DNA from 3 places in the Sinanaerobacter sp. ZZT-01 genome. Region 3 is predicted to be linked to each of the others. Evidence: predicted binding sites of a transcription regulator. Region 3 holds the regulator's gene; each other region holds the start of a gene.

Region 1 (6,478 bases), 500 kb from region 3:
CGGTATTTAGAAAATGACGGTCATGAGATACCACAATTACCGTTCCCTCATAATCCAGCAGAAAATCTTCCAGCCAGTCAATCGCTTGAATATCTAAGTGGTTTGTCGGCTCGTCGAGCAATATAATTTCAGGCTGGCCGAACAATGCCTGTGCAAGTAAAACCTTGACTTTCTCTTTTCCGGTCAAAGTGTTCATTTGACTGTATAAAATTTCATTGGAAAGACCTAATCCCTGCAGCAAACGGCTTGCATCCGATTCAGCTTCCCATCCATTCATTTCTGCAAACTCACCCTCTAGTTCGGAAGCTTTTATCCCATCTTCATCCGTAAAGTCTTCTTTTGCATAGAGAGCATCTTTTTCCTGCATTATTTGATAAAGTCTCATATTACCCATAATTACGGTATCTAAAACGGTATATTCATCGTACGCAAAGTGATCCTGCTTCAAAACAGACATACGCACATGAGACGGGATTGATATATTTCCGGTAGAAGGTTCCAATTCTCCGGATAAAATGCGTAAAAATGTTGATTTTCCAGCACCATTCGCACCGATAATACCATAACAATTCCCTGGGTTAAATTTTAGATCAACGTCCTTAAATAACGCTTGTCCGCTAAAATTCAGGCTTACGTTAGTAACTGTAATCATTTTTGTATCCTCCTGATCATTTCTATCATAATCGGAATATTCCCGATTTTTATTTCTTATTTATCGAATCATATACTTTCCAAAAAAAGCATACCCCCTTATGATACCATACCTGTCATAAGGGGTGCAACTTTAAAATCCTTTTATAAATAGATCACACTTACACAATCAACGAACAAATAGAATTGGAAAATGCAACTGGATCATCTAAAGTAAATCCTTCAATCAGTAATGCCTGGTTATAAAGCAATTCGGTATATATCTTAGCCTTTTCCTTATCATCCATATACGATTGCTTTAATGCCTCAAGAACTGAATGTTTTGCGTTAATTTCTAAAACTCGATCAGCCTTAATCTTTTGTTCATTTGGAAGTGCATTAATTACCTTTTCCATCTCAAGAGATAATTCTCCGGCACTGCTCAAACAAACTGGATGCGTCTTTAAACGCTGAGATAAACGCACTTCAGAAACTTTATCTCCTAAAGTCTCCTTCATAAACTCCAACAACTCCTTGTTTTCTTCCGTTTGTTTTTGTGCTGCTTCTTTTTCTTCTTCACTTTCTTCTAATTCTAAATCGCCGCTTGAGGCAGATTTAAAATCTTTCCCATCAAAATCATGAAGCATCTGTAATGCAAATTCATCAATATCTGCAGTTAAGTATAAGATTTCATAACCTTTATCCTTTAATAATTCAATCTGCGGTAATTTATCAATCCGATCAACATTTTCTCCGCTTGCATAATAAATATATTTCTGATCTGCTTTACAACGAGAAACGTATTCAGACAGTGTGACCATTTTTTTCTCAGAAGAAGAATAAAATAGTACCAAATCCTTTAGGGTGTCTTTATTTGCTCCAAAGCCGTCGTATAAACCATATTTAAGCTGCAAACCAAAGCTTTCAAAAAACGCATCATACTTTTCACGATCGGTATTCAGCATTGCCAACAATTCACTTTTGATTTTCTTTTCCAATCTGGAAGCAATCGATTTTAATTGGCGATCATGCTGTAACATTTCTCTGGAAATATTTAAGGATAAATCTTGAGAATCCACAAGTCCTCTTACAAAACTAAAGTAATCCGGCAGTAAATCCGCACATTTTTCCATAATCAAAACGCCGCTGGAATAAAGCTGTAACCCCTTCTCATAATCTTTCGTATAATAATTAAATGGTGCCTTCACCGGAATAAACAAAAGTGCATTATAAGTAGACACCCCTTCTACGTTTGTATGAATGACCTTTGCCGGATCTGTAAAATCGTGAAACTTTTCTTTATAAAAAGCATGGTAGTCTTCATCTGTCAGCTCGCTCTTATTTTTCTTCCAAATCGGAACCATACTATTTAAAGTTTCTAATTCCTTATAATCTTCATATTCGTCCTCAGTACCTTCCTTCAGGTGGTGTTTCTCCATCATCATCTGAATCGGATAACGAATATAATCTGAATAGCGTTTAATTAATCCTTGGATACGGTAGTTTTCTAAAAATTCATCATAATTTTCATCTTCTGTATTTTGTTTGATGTTTAAAATAATCTCCGTACCGTTGCTTTCCTTTTCATACTCGCCGATATTATAGCCATCTGCCCCAGTGGATTCCCAGCGATATGCAGTCGCTTCGCCAAAGGCTTTGCTGATAACTGTCACCCTCTCACTTACCATAAAGGCAGAATAAAAGCCGACACCAAATTGTCCAATAATGTCAATTTCATCCTTCGGTTCATTTTCTTTCTTAAATGCCAACGATCCACTTTTTGCGATTGTTCCTAAGTTCTGTTCAAGCTCGTCTTTCGTCATGCCGATACCATTATCAGAAATTTTTAATGTACGCTCTTCCTTATTCAATTCAATTGTAATGGCGAAATCCTCTCGAGAAAAACCCGTATTATTTTCCTGCAATGCTCGATAGTACAGCTTATCAATAGCATCACTGCTATTTGAGATTAATTCTCTTAAAAAAATTTCTTTATGAGTATAGATGGAATTGATCATTAAGTCTAAAAGACGTTTGGATTCTGCTTTAAATTGCTTTTTTGCCATGTGTATATTCCCCCTCGTAGTTTTCCCGATCTTCTCGGTAAATTTTTTCCGCTCATACGGTCATTCGCTTCCTCATCTGCATAGAATGAGGTAGAAAAAAGTAATGTTAGCACTCACTTATATAGAGTGCTAACATTACTATAAACCATAGAAAGTGAAAAATCAAGTATGAGTTTATTTTTGCCTTCCTACTCCATTTTTGCTTGTACAATAAACTTTTTATCATTTTATTCTATATTTTTATCGGCTAGGAAGCCAGAATCCGTAACACATCTTTTCTCTCTGAATATACTATCTGTGAAACCAATTACTTAATTGACCAAAAAAGGAGGTAAATATATGAGTTGTTTCGGTGGACGTATATCGCCGGACCTCTTTTCAAATTGCTGCAACGCACACGACCTGTGTGAATTCGACGGTAATTTAAACAACGTTGTCTCGGAGCCGATTTATGTACAAAAGGTTTTTGATGCTGTGCTGTTTAACCTGCAAGGATTAAAAACAGTCAACAATCAATGCTTCACTCCAGCAATTCCTAGAGGCCACCGCTTAAAACGCATCGTAGATATCCGCTGTAAGAGATCCTTTAACCCGCAAAATGTAGAGGACCCAACTAATTTAAAGCTGAATATCAACACGACTATTTCAGGCGGAACCTTTATTAAATGCGCAAACGGCGACGAAGTGACAGTTGTAGGTCCGGACGGTACTTATTCAGAAAAAATTATTTATGCAGACACGCAGGATTGTGATGATCAGGGCAGGGGAACCCCTATCTTCGGCACACAAAATATCGCCATTACTGGTGATGTCATGATTTACTTGGATCTGTTGCTTTGCGACAGATACGACCACGAAGTTACCTTTACGGTTTATACCAAGGTGAACATTGCACAGGAATGTGCTCCATTGTTGCTTACAAATTTCTTTGAACTTTGTCTTCCTTCTACCCAAAGCAGTGCATTCCTTCCACGTTTCACTGAATTCTGTAACCCTGCATGTGAAACAAGATTGGCAACCAACAATCTGGGCCGTGATTTAACAATTTGCCCAGACGGCACAATAAAAGCTAATCTAATTATCGCATTATGTGTTACTTGTGAAAAGAAAATCGTAATCCCAGTTCAACTTTGTGTTCTTTCGACTGGTTACGTTCAATTATTACCAGAGTCTTCAGCAATTTGTGATAGCTTCCCTCAACTATTTCCAAATCAAATTCAAAGCAAATACAATCCGGAAGTAGAAGACGAAGAAGATGATTGCCAATGCATTTGCGATCCGTGCTGTGATCCTTGCAACGACAATAACTTTAATGATTGCTGTGACCCTTGCAGACCAAATAACAATCGTAATAATAGAAGACGATAATCATTTTATAAGCACCACTCTAAAAATGGCTGCTTTGCTCAAAATTATAAACTCGTGGTATAAGCCAGCGCTTAAAGCGCTGGCTTATACTTATTTTCTGTCAATCTCTTATCCCCTGTCCCGCTCTATTTCAACGTTTATTTAATGATAACCAAACCTCCTATTTCATACAAGATTACAATGAAAATTACAACGGCCGTACAGCCTTGTGCTACCATAGTATGCAAAATCTTTTCTTTATATCCTTTTTATTACTTAAAAAATATGGAAAAAAAATAATTTATGGAATCATATCATTCTATTATTAAATAAAATACGACTTCTTTTTATTCTTCTTAACCCTCTCTAATTTCTCCTGCTCTTTTTAAAGCGGATTTAGCAATAATCGGCCCTACTATTTCATACAACATTGTGGCACAAAGTACGACCGTACGTATCTGCTCTGCATATTCTGGAACAGCAGTTTCAGCTGCTACGATCAGACCAATCGCAACACCCGCTTGCGGAATCAAAGCCGGACCAACATAACGGCATATTTTTTTGTTTGCTCCCATAATTTCTGCACCAATTCTGGCGCCAAGCAGCTTTCCGACTACTCTTCCAATTACGTAGATAAAACCGACGCTTCCAATCTTAAGTACTAATTCAATATTAAGCTGTGCTCCAGATACAACAAAAAACATTACATAGATTGGTGGAGTACAGGTATCTAATAAAGAAACAATCTCATCGCTTTCACTGCTTATATTACAAAAAAACATTCCGCACATCATGCAGGATAGTAAAGACGATAATTCTAAAAATAGGCTCAAAGCAGAGCAAATAAATATAATAGAAACTGTGATGATCAATTGATTGTTCTGTTTTTTAAAGGACTTCATAAGAAGATACATGAGTGTACCAAATATTGCACCAATTATGAGCGTATATGCGATTTCAAGCATAGGCGTTACTATGGTTTGCGCAACACTTAGATCACCGTTACCGTTCATGCGTTTGGCAATTGAGACTGATATTGCAAACGCCATAAGCGCCACAGAATCATCTAAGGCTACGACACTCATGAGCATATCAGTAACTTGGCCTTTTGCACGATACTGCTTAATAATCATTACGGTTGCTGCTGGAGCAGTTGCTGCTGCAATAGAACCAAGAACGATAGAAAATGCGACATCATGTCCCGTTGCAATCAATACTATATCTACAATAGCAACGGCGAGAAATGCTTCAAAAAAAGCAATTACTACAGGTGTCATTCCTAACCTTCTAAAAAAACTTCTTTTAAATTCGCACCCTATAATAAACGCGATAAAAGCAAGTGCCATTTCTGATACGATTGAACAATCCCGAATAATTTTTAAAGAAAAGAAACCTAATATATGCGGACCTAATAAAAGACCTGCCAAGAGATAACCTGTGACATTTGGGAATTTGAAAATTTTAACAAATCGCCCAAATAGCAATCCAAATAATAGGATTGAACCTATGTATAATAAATGAGTGAATTGCGGCATTTTTTCCTCCCTATTTCATGCAGGTTATCCCATCCACAAAGGTTGTAGGAACTGCAAACATAAAAGCTGTATCCGGATTTGACAAATCGCCCACAAGCTCAACAATAATTTTTTGAACGATGGGAATTTGCTCTTCATCTATAACCATTAGAATCGTTTTATTATCTTCTGCAATACCGGAAAACATCATTTTAAATGGTGAGAAAGACATCTCTTCTTCAGCAGATGCAAGGGTTCCTGCCATACCTGCAGAATTGATTACAGTCGCTCCTTTAATCCCATTTTCATTTAGATTCATAAGCAATTTATTAAGAACGCTTATTTTATTAAGGACCAAAAATAATAGCTGTTTTTTCACAATTTTCTCCTTTCAAATATATAAAACCAATATCTGATACTTTAAATAAATTATAAAAAAAAAGGCTTTTCATATCAGTGCCAAACGGCAACAATACCAAAAGCCCTTCTGCTTTTCCAGACGGTTCTTTTATTCTTTATTTTTAACTATATATTTAGTGTATCACAAGCCAATCAGCAAAGCAAATTGAAACACTATAGCGGAACTTCGGATCAACATAAGATAAAAGAACTTTATGTCTTCGGTACGAAAAATTTCTTCCAGCTTATCAAAATCAATTCTACAATATTTCTATTTGTACAAAAAACCTGATACGATTCAAGCAATCGTTTTGCTTCCTCTATTAATGAAGGAAGACCACGAATTGTCCCATATTGAAATAAGTCTTGCCATAAGTGGTAATCGCTTTATTAAGACAGTGCAGAAAATCAGCATAAGGGAAAGACTTCCAGTACCAGTACAGATTCGTTTTATAGCTATTGTAGCAGACTCTTTTCTATACTACAATATAAACAAAGCATAACAAACATAGCAGCTTATAT
Region 2 (6,478 bases), 1.7 Mb from region 3:
TTGATAAAAAAAGCACAATATAACTATGTGTGCCATTATAGTTTGTATCCTTTTTGTAAAAATAAACACAACTTCACCCTTATTATAGCATTTAAGTACTGGCGATACAATAAAAATAATGATAAAATAAAATCTTAGCTGGTAAATTCCATGCTAAAAAAGTATAAAATGAGGAAAAACTATGATTGTAGTATCAGCGAATAATTTAACAAAGCGATATGGTATCGAGCCTGTACTGGCAGGGCTTTCTTTCCATGTCAATAAGGGGGATCGTATTGGTATTGTCGGAGCAAACGGTGCGGGGAAAACGACTTTACTTAATATATTGGCAAGAGAATTGCATCATGATGAAGGCGACTTTTTTGTGTCAGATAGTACAACCTTTGGGTATTTAAAACAAAAAGATCAGTTTGAATCAGAAAAAACTGTTTATGAAGAAATGCTGGCTATTTTTGGAGATGTGATTGCAATGGAAAAAGAACTTTCTGAGCTTTCGCAGGAAATTGCAGATCAATCTGCAAAGGGTGAGGATGTACATAAGCTCCTGCATAAATATGATGAAATGGCAGAGGCTTTTAAGGATAGAAACGGATATGGGTATAAAAGTGAAATAAAAGGTATACTAAATAGCATGGCTTTTCCAGAAGAATTTTTCGATAAAGAAATTTCACTGTTAAGCGGAGGAGAACGTACAAGGCTTGCGCTGGCAGCATTGCTTTTAAGAAAACCGGATATTCTTCTATTGGACGAGCCCACCAATCATTTGGATATTGGAACCTTAAAATGGCTGGAACAATATTTAAAAATGTACTCGGGTACAATTATTTTAATTTCTCATGATCGTTATTTTTTGGATCAAACAGTTAATCGAATTTTTGAAATTGAGCACCATAAATTAATGACTTATGACGGAAATTACACACAATATGTCCAGAAAAAACGCTTTCGGGAAGAAGATGCCTTGCGTCAATATGAAAATCAGCAAAAAGAAATTGCACGCCAAGAAGAAATGATCCGGAGATTTAAACAGCATGGCACGGAAAAGCTGGCAAAGCGTGCTCAATCACGTGAAAAACGGTTAGATAAAGTGGAAAAGCTTGAGCGGCCAGAAGCAAAACTCGGCAAAATGCGAATCCATTTTAAAGAAAAATTTTCAAGTGGAAATGATGTTATATTTGCAAAAGACCTGTCAAAATCCTTTGGATTCGGTCCGGAGCGAAGACAGCTATTTTCCGGTGTGGAAATGGATATAAAAAAGGGAGATCGCATCTGCTTGGTTGGACCAAACGGAATCGGAAAAACGTCGCTGCTTAAAATAATCATGGGAGAATTGCAGGCAGATACGGGGCAAATAAAAGTGGGGCATAATGTTGTATTTGGTTACTATGATCAGGAGCAAAAGCTGATGAGTGGAACGAATACAGTATTGGAAGAGCTGCATAATGATTACCATTTATACAGTGAAACAGAATTGCGCTCCCTTTTAGGGCGTTTCTTATTTCGAGGAGAGACGGTATTTAAACAGGTTGGTATGTTGAGCGGTGGAGAAAAAGCAAGACTTGCATTGCTCAAATTGATGCTTTCCGGTGCAAATGTCTTAGTGATGGACGAACCGACCAACCATTTGGACATTGAATCGAAAGAAGTATTTGAAGAAGCACTGATCGACTTCCCGGGTACACTTCTTTTGGTATCACATGACCGCTACTTCTTAAATAAAGTACCTTCCAACATCTATGAGCTGTCCGAGAATGGCATGACGACGTATGCCGGAGGCTATGATTATTACCTAGAGAAGAAACAATCAATTGCTTCAGGAAGAAATTACTTGGATGAATTAGCAAAACACACAGGTGCAGCACAGTCTTCTGAGGTGAGTACTGAGGAACAAAGCAATAAGGAAAAGAGACTGGAGCAGCGCAAGCTTGCAAAGGAAAAAGAAGCGGCGAAACGACGCCGAGAAAAAAGATTGAATGAATTGGAAGAACAAATTGCATCCCATGAAGAAGAAATTTCCAATATTGAAGAAGAGATGTGCAAGGAGGCTGTTTTCTCTGATTTTGAGAAGAGTAAACAGTATCACCAACGCTGTGCAGAATTAAAATTGCAATTAGAGGAAATTTATGAAGAATGGATGATTCTAAATGAAGAGAATGGCGAATAGAAGAGTACAGAGAGGAAGATTGGTATCTTATTTTTTGCGATAATTTTTAAATAATGGTTGCAGACGATAGGGTGTATGCTTATAATGGATTTTGACGTATGAAACAGAATCCTAGGGTTAGGATACCAAGATTCAAAAAAACAATAGAAGCGTATGCTATTTGGAGGTACATTATATGGTATTTGAAAAAATTAAGGAAATCATAGTAGAGCAGTTGGGTGTGGATGAAGCCGATGTAACGATGAACACGCATCTTATGAAAGACCTAGAGGCGGATTCCCTCGATGCGGTCGAAATTATTATGGGAATTGAAGATGAATTTGAAATTGAGATTCCTGATGAAATGGCTGAGAAGTTTGAAAGTGTTGGTGATATCGTAAGATACGTAGAAGATAAAACAAATGAATAATATGGACGAATTTGGAAATATTATTTTTATGAAAGACATATGTGAGAGAAAATAAAATAAAGAAGCTGTTTTTTAAAAGAAAAATAGCTTCTTTTTTTAAAAATATATAGAATTCCTATTGACAACAGAGTATTCGTGTATTAAATTAATGTTAGCACTCGATAATGGTGAGTGCTAACAGAGTGAATAATGAATTAAAATACATAATTCGAAAGGAGAGTTTGTTAAAATGAACATCAAACCTTTAGGCGACAGAGTCGTAATTAAAAAATTAGAGGCTGAAGAAAAAACCAAAAGCGGTATTGTTCTTCCCGGTGCGGCAAAAGAACAGCCACAAATGGCAGAGGTTGTAGCAGTCGGTCCCGGCGGAGTAGTAGAGGGAAAAGAAGTAAAGATGGAAGTCAAAATTGGCGACCATGTTATTTTTTCCAAGTATGCAGGAACTGAAGTGAAATATGATAGTGTTGAATATACAATCGTTTCACAGCGTGACATTTTAGCAGTAGTAGAGTAATAGGGAAGGGGTGTAAAAAAATGGCGAAGGATATTAATTATGGCGAGAATGCCAGAAGAAAATTACAAGCTGGAGTTGATCAGCTTGCAGATACCGTTAAAATCACATTAGGGCCAAAGGGCAGAAACGTATTGATTGAGAAAAAATTTGGTTCTCCGTTAATTACGAATGACGGTGTGACTATTGCAAGAGAAATCGAACTGGAAGATGCTTTTGAAAATATGGGTGCGCAGCTTGTAAAAGAAGTTGCAACAAAGACCAATGATGTTGCGGGAGACGGTACAACAACTGCAACCTTGCTTGCACAGAGTATTATTCGTGAAGGCTTCAAGAATGTGGCAGCAGGTGCAAACCCTATGATTTTAAAGAAGGGAATTCAAGGCGCGGTTGATGTAGCTGTAGAGGAAATCAAGAAGATCTCCAAAAAGGTAGAATCCAAAGAATCCATTGCTCAGGTAGCTTCTGTTTCCGCAGCAGATGAAGAAATTGGAAGCCTGATTGCCGAAGCAATGGAAAAAGTCGGAAATGAAGGCGTAATTACCGTTGAAGAGTCAAAATCCATGGGAACGACGTTAGATGTCGTAGAAGGTATGCAATTTGACAGAGGTTATCTGTCTGCATATATGGTAACAGATACAGACAAAATGGAAGCAGTTGTTTCCAATCCATATATTTTAATCACAGATAAAAAAATCTCTAATATTCAGGAAATCCTTCCTATTCTAGAGCAAATTGTTCAGCAGGGAAGAAAGCTGATTATCATTGCAGAGGATGTAGAAGGTGAAGCACTTGCGACGATTGTTGTAAATAAATTAAGAGGAACCTTTGACTGTGTTGCGGTTAAAGCACCTGGATTTGGTGACAGAAGAAAAGAAATGCTGAAGGATATTGCGATCCTTACTGGTGGTCAGGTTATTTCTGAAGAGGTTGGTTACGACTTAAAAGAAGCAACCTTAGATATGCTGGGTACAGCGAATACCGTAAAAGTCAACAAAGATACGACTGTTATTGTAGACGGCGCAGGACAGCAGTCTGAAATTGAGTCCAGAGTGCATCAGATCAAGACTCAGATTGAAGAAGCAACCTCTGAGTTTGATAAAGAAAAACTACAAGAAAGACTTGCAAAATTATCCGGCGGTGTGGCAGTGATTCAGGTAGGTGCTGCAACTGAGACGGAACTAAAAGAGAAGAAGCTGAGAATTGAAGATGCCTTAAACGCTACGAGAGCTGCTGTTGAGGAAGGAATTGTATCCGGTGGAGGTACGGCATTTGTAAATGTAATACCTGCTGTTGGTGAATATGTGAATACTCTTTCCAGTGATGAAAAGACTGGTGCAGCAATTATCATGAGAGTGCTGGAAGAACCGGTTCGACAGATTGCGGAAAACGCAGGTCTTGAAGGATCTGTTATCATAGCAGAAGTAAAGAAAAACAAAGCTGGTGTTGGATTCAACGCAGCAACAGAACAGTATGTGGATATGATTGAAGCTGGAATTGTAGATCCGGCTAAGGTAACACGTTCTGCATTACAGAATGCAGCTTCCGTTTCTGCAATGCTCTTAACGACAGAAGCAGGGATTGTAGATATTAAGAAAGATGAACCTCCAATGCCTCCAATGGGTGGTGGAATGCCTGGAATGATGTAAGATCAGACTGACTAACGACAGGTTGTTGTTGACACAAAAAGAATCGATAAGCTTCGGTGTATTTTCTTTGCGCCGAAGCTTATTTTTTTGTAAAAAAAGATAGCAAAAACAGAGCCGCTTCGGATATAATAGAGTACATGATAATTTAAGGGAGGCAGACTATGAATACAGCAGCAGCGATGATACCAACTCAATTCGAACGAAAAAAAGCAGTTCTTTGTATGGCTATCTGTGCTACAATGTGGAGTATGGGGGGGATTTTCATTAAGATGATTCCCTGGAATGCATTGGCGATTGCAGGGATGAGAAGTGCGATTGCGGCAATTGTTATATATGCGTATATAAGAAAGAAAAAAATAAAGCTACGGTTTGTTAAGCCTGCTTTTTTCAGTGGCTTTTTTATGAGCGGAATTTATATAAGCTTCGTCATTGCAAATAAACTGACGACGGCAGCGAATGCCATCGTATTGCAGTTTACGTCACCGGTATTTATTCTAATCTTGTCAGCGGTTTTTTTGCATAGAAAAAGCAGAAAAGGAGATTTGATAACCGTAGCCGTAACACTGATTGGTATTTCTCTGTTCTTTTTCGACCAATTGACACCGGGTGGCATTTTAGGAAATTTTTTTGGGATGTTGGCCGGACTCATGGTGGCGTGTGCTTTTTTAGTAGTGGGTGAAGTGGATGAAGAAACCAGAATGACGGGAATTCTTTTCGGGCAGCTTTTTACTGCTATTGTCGGAGTGCCAACACTTTTTATTACCCATGCACAAATAACAACACCCGCTGTTCTCAGTATATTAGCTTTAGGCATTTTTCAACTGGGAATTCCGTATGTATTATTCGGCATAGCGATGAAAAGCTGCTCTGCCCTGGCTTGCAATCTGATTGGTGCCATTGAGCCGCTTTTAAATCCGGTATGGGTATTCTTGTTTAACGGGGAAGCGCCTGGATTTTATGCGTTGATTGGTGCTTTGATTGTAGTCGTTGCCATTACTTCTTGGTGTGTATGGAATGAAAAAGTGAGCCGGAAACAAGAGCAGGAATGTCAAAACATCCCTCTGGATTCTACAATAGTTGAAAAAACGATTTGAGTTTGTGTTTTTCCAAACTTTTGCAGACTTCCGACAAATGAATCTAATTTGGAAGGTGTAGAAAAACATACTTTGATTAACATGGAATAAGCACCTGCGACGTGATAGCATGCAACTACGTTCGGGCAGGCAGTAATAAATTTTGTAAAAGCTGTTTTTTCTTCCGGAGACATGGTAAGCTCAACAAAGGCAAGGATCGGATATCCTAGCTTTTCCGCATCGACGATGGCATGATAACCTTTTAGTATTCCATGCTTTTCAAGCTTTTCGATTCGTGCGGCTACGGCCGGCGGGGTGAGGAATACATGCTGCGATAATTGATTGAGAGATATGCGCGCATTCTTTTCTAATAGTGATACAATTTTTTTGTCAATGTCGTCCATCTGATCCTCCTGTTTGATAACATAACTCTATTATAGGTACTTTAAAAAATGAAGTAAAGTGCCTATTTTTTTTTGTTATAAAAATTGCAGGATATTCTATTCTTTAAATAACAAGGAAGAAGCTGTTCTCTATTTACCTAGTAAAATACTCGTGCTATTCTTTGGCTGAAATAAGAAATAAAGAACAAAAATAAAGTGAGAATATAGGAGGCAGAACAATGAAAATGAGAATAGAATCAGACTACATAGGAAAGATGGAAGTGCCGGA
Region 3 (6,478 bases):
TTCTTCTGCTATTTTATCTCCTGGATTTCGATCTGGGTGAAATTCCATAGCTTTTTTACGAAAAGCAGATTTAATTTCTGCTTCCGTAGCCCCTTTTTTTATTCCAAGGACTTCGTAGTAGTCTCTTTTGTCTGCCATTATATCATATCCCCCATCTATTAGTTATAACTTACTTAGTTTAAAGGGTAAAGCACTTCTCGTCAAGAGAAGTGCCTCTAATTTCCCTATAAAACTTATTTATTGTCATCTACGACTTCATAATCTGCATCGACAACATTATCTCCGCTCGGGCCTTCCTGCTGACCGCCAGCAGCCGCATTTGGATCAAAACCGCCTGCTGCACCTGCTGCATTCGGATCAGCTCCTGCTGCCTGTGCCTGCTGATATAGTTTAGTTGAAACAGCATGGAATTCATTTGTCAGTGTCTCTGTTTTCGCCTTGATTTCCTCAATGTTGTTTCCCTCTAAAGCCTTACTTAAGGCTTCTTTTGCCTCGTCTATCTTTGCTTTTTCATCAGCAGATAACTTATCTCCTAATTCGTTTACGCTCTTCTCTGTCTCATAAATCAATGTCTCTGCACGATTTCTTGATTCAATTTCTTCTTTCTTCTTTTTGTCTTCTTCCGCATACTGCTCAGCTTCCTTAACCTTCTGCTTGATTTCATCGTCGGAAAGCTTGCTGGAAGAAGAGATGGTGATTCTCTGTTCCTTACCGGTTCCCATATCCTTTGCACTTACATTTACAATACCATTGGCATCAATGTCAAAAGTAACTTCAATCTGAGGCACACCACGAGGTGCAGATGGAATTCCGGAAAGCTGGAAACGTCCTAAAGTGATATTATCACTTGCCATTTCTCTTTCACCCTGTAATACGTGAATATCAACTGCCGTCTGATTATCCGCAGCCGTTGAAAATACCTGGCTCTTCTTCGTCGGAATCGTAGTATTTCTTTCAATGAGCTTAGTAGCCACACCGCCTAATGTTTCAATTGACAAAGAAAGCGGGGTAACATCCAGAAGCAATACGTCTTTCACTTCTCCGGTCAAAACGCCTGCCTGTACGGAAGCACCGATTGCTACACATTCATCCGGATTAATACCCTTAAATGGATCTTTTCCAGTAACCTTTTTAACGGCATCCTGTACTGCCGGAATTCTTGTAGACCCACCTACCAAAATGACTCTCTCTAAGTCAGACATCGTTACGCCGGCATCCTTCATTGCCTTCTGCATTGGCTCAATGGTTCTATTTACAAGATCCGCTGTAAGCTGATCGAATTTTGCTCTGGTAATATCCATGTTCAAATGTAACGGGCCGTCGGCATTGACTGTAATAAATGGCAGATTGACGTTTGTCGTCTGTGAAGAGGATAATTCTTTCTTCGCTTTTTCTGCTGCTTCCTTCAATCTTTGCAGTGCCATCTTATCTTTTCTAAGATCAATACCATTTTCCTTTGCAAAGCTGTCTGCAATGAAATTCATAACTGCATTATCAAAATCATCACCGCCCAGCTTCGTATCTCCATTGGTTGCCAGTACTTCAAATACACCATCACCAAGTTCCAAAATGGAAACGTCGAAGGTACCGCCTCCTAAGTCATATACTAACACCTTATGATGTTCCGTATCCTTATCCAATCCATAAGCAAGAGCTGCTGCAGTTGGTTCGTTAATAATTCTTTTTACATCTAGCCCTGCAATTTTTCCGGCATCCTTTGTTGCCTGCTTCTGGCCGTCTGTAAAATACGCCGGAACTGTGATAACTGCTTCTGTGATCTTTTCGCCTAAATAGCTTTCAGCATCCGCTTTTAATTTAGATAAAATCATAGCGGAAATATCCTGCGGCGTATAGGATTTTCCATCAATATCTACCTTATGTTCCGTACCCATGTGTCGTTTTATGGATGCGATGGTTCGATCCGGATTTGTGATTGCTTGTCTTTTCGCTGTCTCACCAACCAAACGTTCTCCACTTTTTGCAAAGCCAACTACAGATGGTGTTGTTCTATTTCCTTCTGCATTTGTAATGACGGTAGGTTCGCCACCTTCCAATACTGATACACATGAATTTGTTGTACCTAAGTCTATACCGATTACTTTACCCATAATATACATCTCCTTTTTCACATTTTCATTGTTATACTTATTTGTCTTACTATTTTTTGCATTTTTTACTGATTTTTATTCTGCTACTTTAACCATGGAAGGCCTAATCACCTTTCCATTCAGCAGATACCCCTTTTGTAAAACGGCTGTTACTTTGCCGCTTTCGTATTCAACGGAATTCTCAGTCATCACCGCATGGTGATAATTGGGATCAAACGCTTCCCCTTCTGCCTTAATCTCTTCAACATTACTTTTTTCAAGTACCCCCTTAAATTGTTTGAAAATCATTGCCATGCCCTCTAACATCTTTGGATCTTTGCAATCCTCACCGTGTGCAATGGCTCTTTCAAAATTATCTATTACATCAAGCAATTCTGTCACGATTTTCTCGTTGGCATATGCATAAATGTCACTTTTCTCTTTTTCAACTCTTCGTTTATAATTCTGAAAATCTGCTGCTAAACGAAGATAACGAGTCTGAATATCCTCTTCTTCTTTCGTTACCTCTTTCTCTTTTTGGGCAGCTTCTTCTCCATTCTTCACTTTTTCCGTGTCTGTTTCATCTACAGCAGCTTCTTCTGTAGCTTCATGCTTAGCTTCCGCATTCTTAACCCCTTCTTCTACTGTGGAATCCTTCACCTGCGCTTCTTCCTGATTATTTTTCATCCTCATCTTTTCCTCCCTCTAATTGAAATGCTTGGCTTATATTGTCTGTCATGTATTTTATAACAGATGTAACTTCATCATACTTCATTCTCGTAGGTCCAATCACGCCTAACTTACCAATCAGCTTTCCATTTATTCGATAGTCTGCTGTGATTAAACTGCAATCATTTAAAATCTCATCGCTGTTTTCATCGCCGATCGTAATGACGATCCCATTGTCGCGATTTACAAGTACATCGGTAAAGTGCTGTCTTTGATGGAGCATTTGTAAAAACACCTTTGCTTTTTCTATATTGTTATACTCCGGTATTGAAAAAATATTGGTAAGCCCTTCCAAATACAAATCTACATTTAACATATTTTCTAACGTTGCTAAAAAATCCGGCATAATACTTTCTGCTAATTTTGAAAGTGCCTTCAAATCTTTTTCAAACGATTTTATAATATCCAGTGTAAGAATATCACTCAAAGCTCTTCCTTTATAATTATGCGTCATGACCTTCGACAGTAAGACGAGATTTTCTTCCGTATAAGGCACTTTTATTTTTAAAGCTGTATTGGAGACTTTACCATTTTCCGCTACAATCATAAGAACGACTGTCGACTCATCCACCGGTAAAAGATTAATATATTTTAACCGATTTTCATCCTGTTTCGGACTGATCGCAAAGGATGTCAAATTTGTCAATTCTGACAATAGAGCTGCTGCATGTTCAATTGTCCGATCCAGCTCAGTGATATTCGATGTCAATTTTTGTGAGATTGCTCTCTTTTCGTCTTCCGGAAGCTCATAATCCTTCATGAGCTGATTTACATATAATCGATATGCTTTTGCCGACGGAACACGTCCAGCGGAAGTATGCGGATGCGTTAAATAACCCATTTCCTCTAAATCAGACATCTCATTGCGTATCGTTGCAGGACTGATTCCCATGTTATATTTTTTGGAAAGGGTGCGGGAGCCTATCGGTTCTGCGGAACAAATAAAATCTCCAACGATAGCCTGCAATATTTTTAATTTTCTTTCATTTAAATCCATTCGACTCACCGCATTTCAAATATATTTTTAATTTGTTAGCACTCTATTTGGGTGAGTGCTAACTATAATCTAAATTTACCATTGACATATTATATTGTCAATAGATTTCCAAAATATTTTTTAATTTTTTTATTCTTTTCTTTGAGCAAATAAAGTTTATGATATAATAAATAGGTCATTTGGAACAAAATCAATCGATTTTATTTCGGATGTATCGATTATATCCAATTGAAGTAAACAGAAAGCGATTTGCACTTATCATAGAATAAATACGTCTCAAGTAACAAGATCAACGCATTTTATCTGAAATGTATTTATTGATTCGTTATGAAGCAAACCATATAGTAATAGTATTCATTTATTCTTTGGATTTTATAACTTTATTAGACAGATAGGAGATGCGTAAACATGGATCATAAAATTATCATCACCATTGCCCGCGAATATGGCAGCGGCGGCCGAGAAATCGGTAAGCAATTAGCGGAACAGTTAAAGATTCCCTTCTACGATAAAGAATTGATTACCCGAACAGCGGAAGAAAGCGGTATTGATCCGGATCTTTTTGAAAATGCGGATGAAAAACCCTCAAATCCGTTTTGGACCTCTTTAGCGTTTAATATCGGTACCTTTGGAAGTCACATTCCTACCATAAATGACTTGCCTATGAATGACCGCTTGTTCTTACTGCAATCAAAGACGATACGAAAAATCGCCGAGGAAGGCTCCTGTGTGATTGTCGGCAGATGCGCTGACTATATACTGGAAAAAGAAGAAAATATCATTCGTTTCTTCATTCATGCAGATCGGGAGGATAAACTAAACCGCGTCATCCATTCCTACGGAATCCCTGAAGAAGGTGCGCAAGAATTTATGAAAAAAACAGATCGGCGGAGGGCTACTTATTATGACTATTATGTGGGTGAAAAGTGGGGTCAAATAAACCGTTATGACCTATCCATCAATAGCAGCACCCTTGGTATCCAATCTACGGTCGACCTACTCTTAAAATTTGTAAAACAGATAAACGCTTAAAATACAAAGAGGTAAAGTTTTAAAGCTCTACCTCTTTTAGTTTCCATTTTCTCTCCTGCTTCTTTAGCCTTGCTACCAGCTCAAGGCCTCTTCGTCAATCACCATAATCAAATTGGGATGCATTATGCTTTCAGTTCCCATCTTGATCCATTCCCCTATTCAATCTCGGGTAATAACTCTACATATACATCGTGAAATTCTTCCATCAATGCCAGCTCTATTTCTCTCTGTACGGAAGCCCACTCAGAAATACTTATGGTATCTTTGTTCGAAGTTACATAAATCGAGACCCAAAATCTCCGCCCCATCCGCATAATATCATACGTTACCATAGATATTTTTTCTCCAAATGTGTGTTTTTGCAGCACTTCATCAGAAATTTGTTTGATTTGACTTACTACTTCTTGTTCCGGAGCCATTAAAAACAAATCGTTCATCCCATTTAAAACCAGGCGAATCGGTGTTGGCAAAATGAAAAAAGTTAAAACGATTGCAGCAGCGGAGTCCAAGTACGGTGTGAGCGTTTTTACTGCCTCCGTATGGAAAATTGCAGGAATAAAAAACGCACATGCCATTCCCATACTCGCAATGGTGTCAATCCACCATCCGCTGATTTCCACATCCACCATCGGCGACTGTAACCCACAATTCATCCGCTTCAGCCAAATTACAATTAAAATTCCTAAAATCGCAGCAAACAATTCAAAATATGCGACCAGTGTAAAATTGACGTGACTGCCCCCCTGTAAAATAATCTGTATATTATTTACAACCAGTCCGACAGTAACCGCAAGAAGCATGAAACCTTTAATCACAAGAAGCCACGTCTCAACTTGTGCATAACCAAATGGTCTTTTTTCAGTCATTGGCTTATATAATAACGGTACCAGTCTTAAAGAAATTACAATGGTCACCAGTTCTGCTGCATCATATGCTGAATCCATTAATACGGCCTGCGAGTGTGTCCTCAAAGCCATATAAAACTCCAAAAGAACAAAGAGAATCGCTCCCCACATCGAAACTCTTAAGGCTTTTTGCTCGAACCTGATTCTATCCTCGTTCGAATCCATAAAAATACCCCTTTCCCTTTTTTATGATTGCACCTAAGAAGTCCTCCTCTATTTTATATTTCTTCTTATTGATTCGAACATTTCGTTAATTTTTCTAAATTATCAATGACCTTTTTATGAAATTCACACTCAAAGTTGCATACCTTTTTCAGCCGAATCCATCGCATCCATAAGACACTGCAATCTGTTTTTGCAATGATTTTTGCTTCTGATTGAATGGATTTTCCCTCATCAAAGCAAAAATCAAATAATTCTCCTGCGTCAGTGAGTATACTCTTATCTTTATAAATGCTCTGTGCGATTCCGGAAACAACCATTCCCGTAAAATACAGTGCTTCACCTTCCTCTGCGATGGTCTCCCCTGCTCGATATGTCTTCACATTTCCGTCAACGCACTTAAATAGCCATTCCAAATCTTTTGATTCCTTGATTCCATAGAATAAAGGTGTTGTTTTCAATAATTCTAAATACTGCTTCATTTTCATTCTCCTTTGCCCCCCTTTAATAAGGGACGGTACGTAGTCGTAGTTTTATCAAAAATTTATTCTGCTTCTGCCCAAGCC

The links. Region 3 encodes HrcA, which represses chaperone genes, less so after heat shock. Its sites were predicted from a motif close to TTAGCACTCNNNNNNNNNGAGTGCTAA; they were not measured.
Region 1: a site for HrcA is predicted at 2,803-2,829, ahead of htpG (molecular chaperone HtpG). Genes of this name have one in related genera too.
Region 2: a site for HrcA is predicted at 2,725-2,751, ahead of groES (co-chaperone GroES). Genes of this name have one in related genera too.

The regions. Positions count from the first base shown of each region.
Region 1 is NZ_CP141728.1:3,094,280-3,100,757, forward strand. Features, by position in the region: gene U5921_RS14940 (ABC-F family ATP-binding cassette domain-containing protein) at 1-652, opposite strand, end outside; gene htpG (molecular chaperone HtpG) at 813-2,696, opposite strand; gene U5921_RS14950 (hypothetical protein) at 3,036-4,064, shown strand; gene U5921_RS14955 (cation:proton antiporter) at 4,400-5,578, opposite strand; gene U5921_RS14960 (hypothetical protein) at 5,589-5,936, opposite strand.
Region 2 is NZ_CP141728.1:919,659-926,136, reverse strand. Features, by position in the region: gene abc-f (ribosomal protection-like ABC-F family protein) at 182-2,164, shown strand; gene acpP (acyl carrier protein) at 2,340-2,573, shown strand; gene groES (co-chaperone GroES) at 2,803-3,087, shown strand; gene groL (chaperonin GroEL) at 3,108-4,733, shown strand; gene U5921_RS04570 (DMT family transporter) at 4,895-5,827, shown strand; gene U5921_RS04565 (Lrp/AsnC family transcriptional regulator) at 5,782-6,210, opposite strand; gene U5921_RS04560 (aspartate ammonia-lyase) at 6,429-6,478, shown strand, end outside.
Region 3 is NZ_CP141728.1:2,596,980-2,603,457, reverse strand. Features, by position in the region: gene dnaJ (molecular chaperone DnaJ) at 1-138, opposite strand, end outside; gene dnaK (molecular chaperone DnaK) at 234-2,108, opposite strand; gene grpE (nucleotide exchange factor GrpE) at 2,184-2,774, opposite strand; gene hrcA (heat-inducible transcriptional repressor HrcA) at 2,764-3,813, opposite strand; gene U5921_RS12610 (cytidylate kinase-like family protein) at 4,222-4,845, shown strand; gene U5921_RS12605 (cation transporter) at 5,001-5,915, opposite strand; gene U5921_RS12600 (hypothetical protein) at 5,981-6,394, opposite strand; gene glpK (glycerol kinase GlpK) at 6,457-6,478, opposite strand, start outside.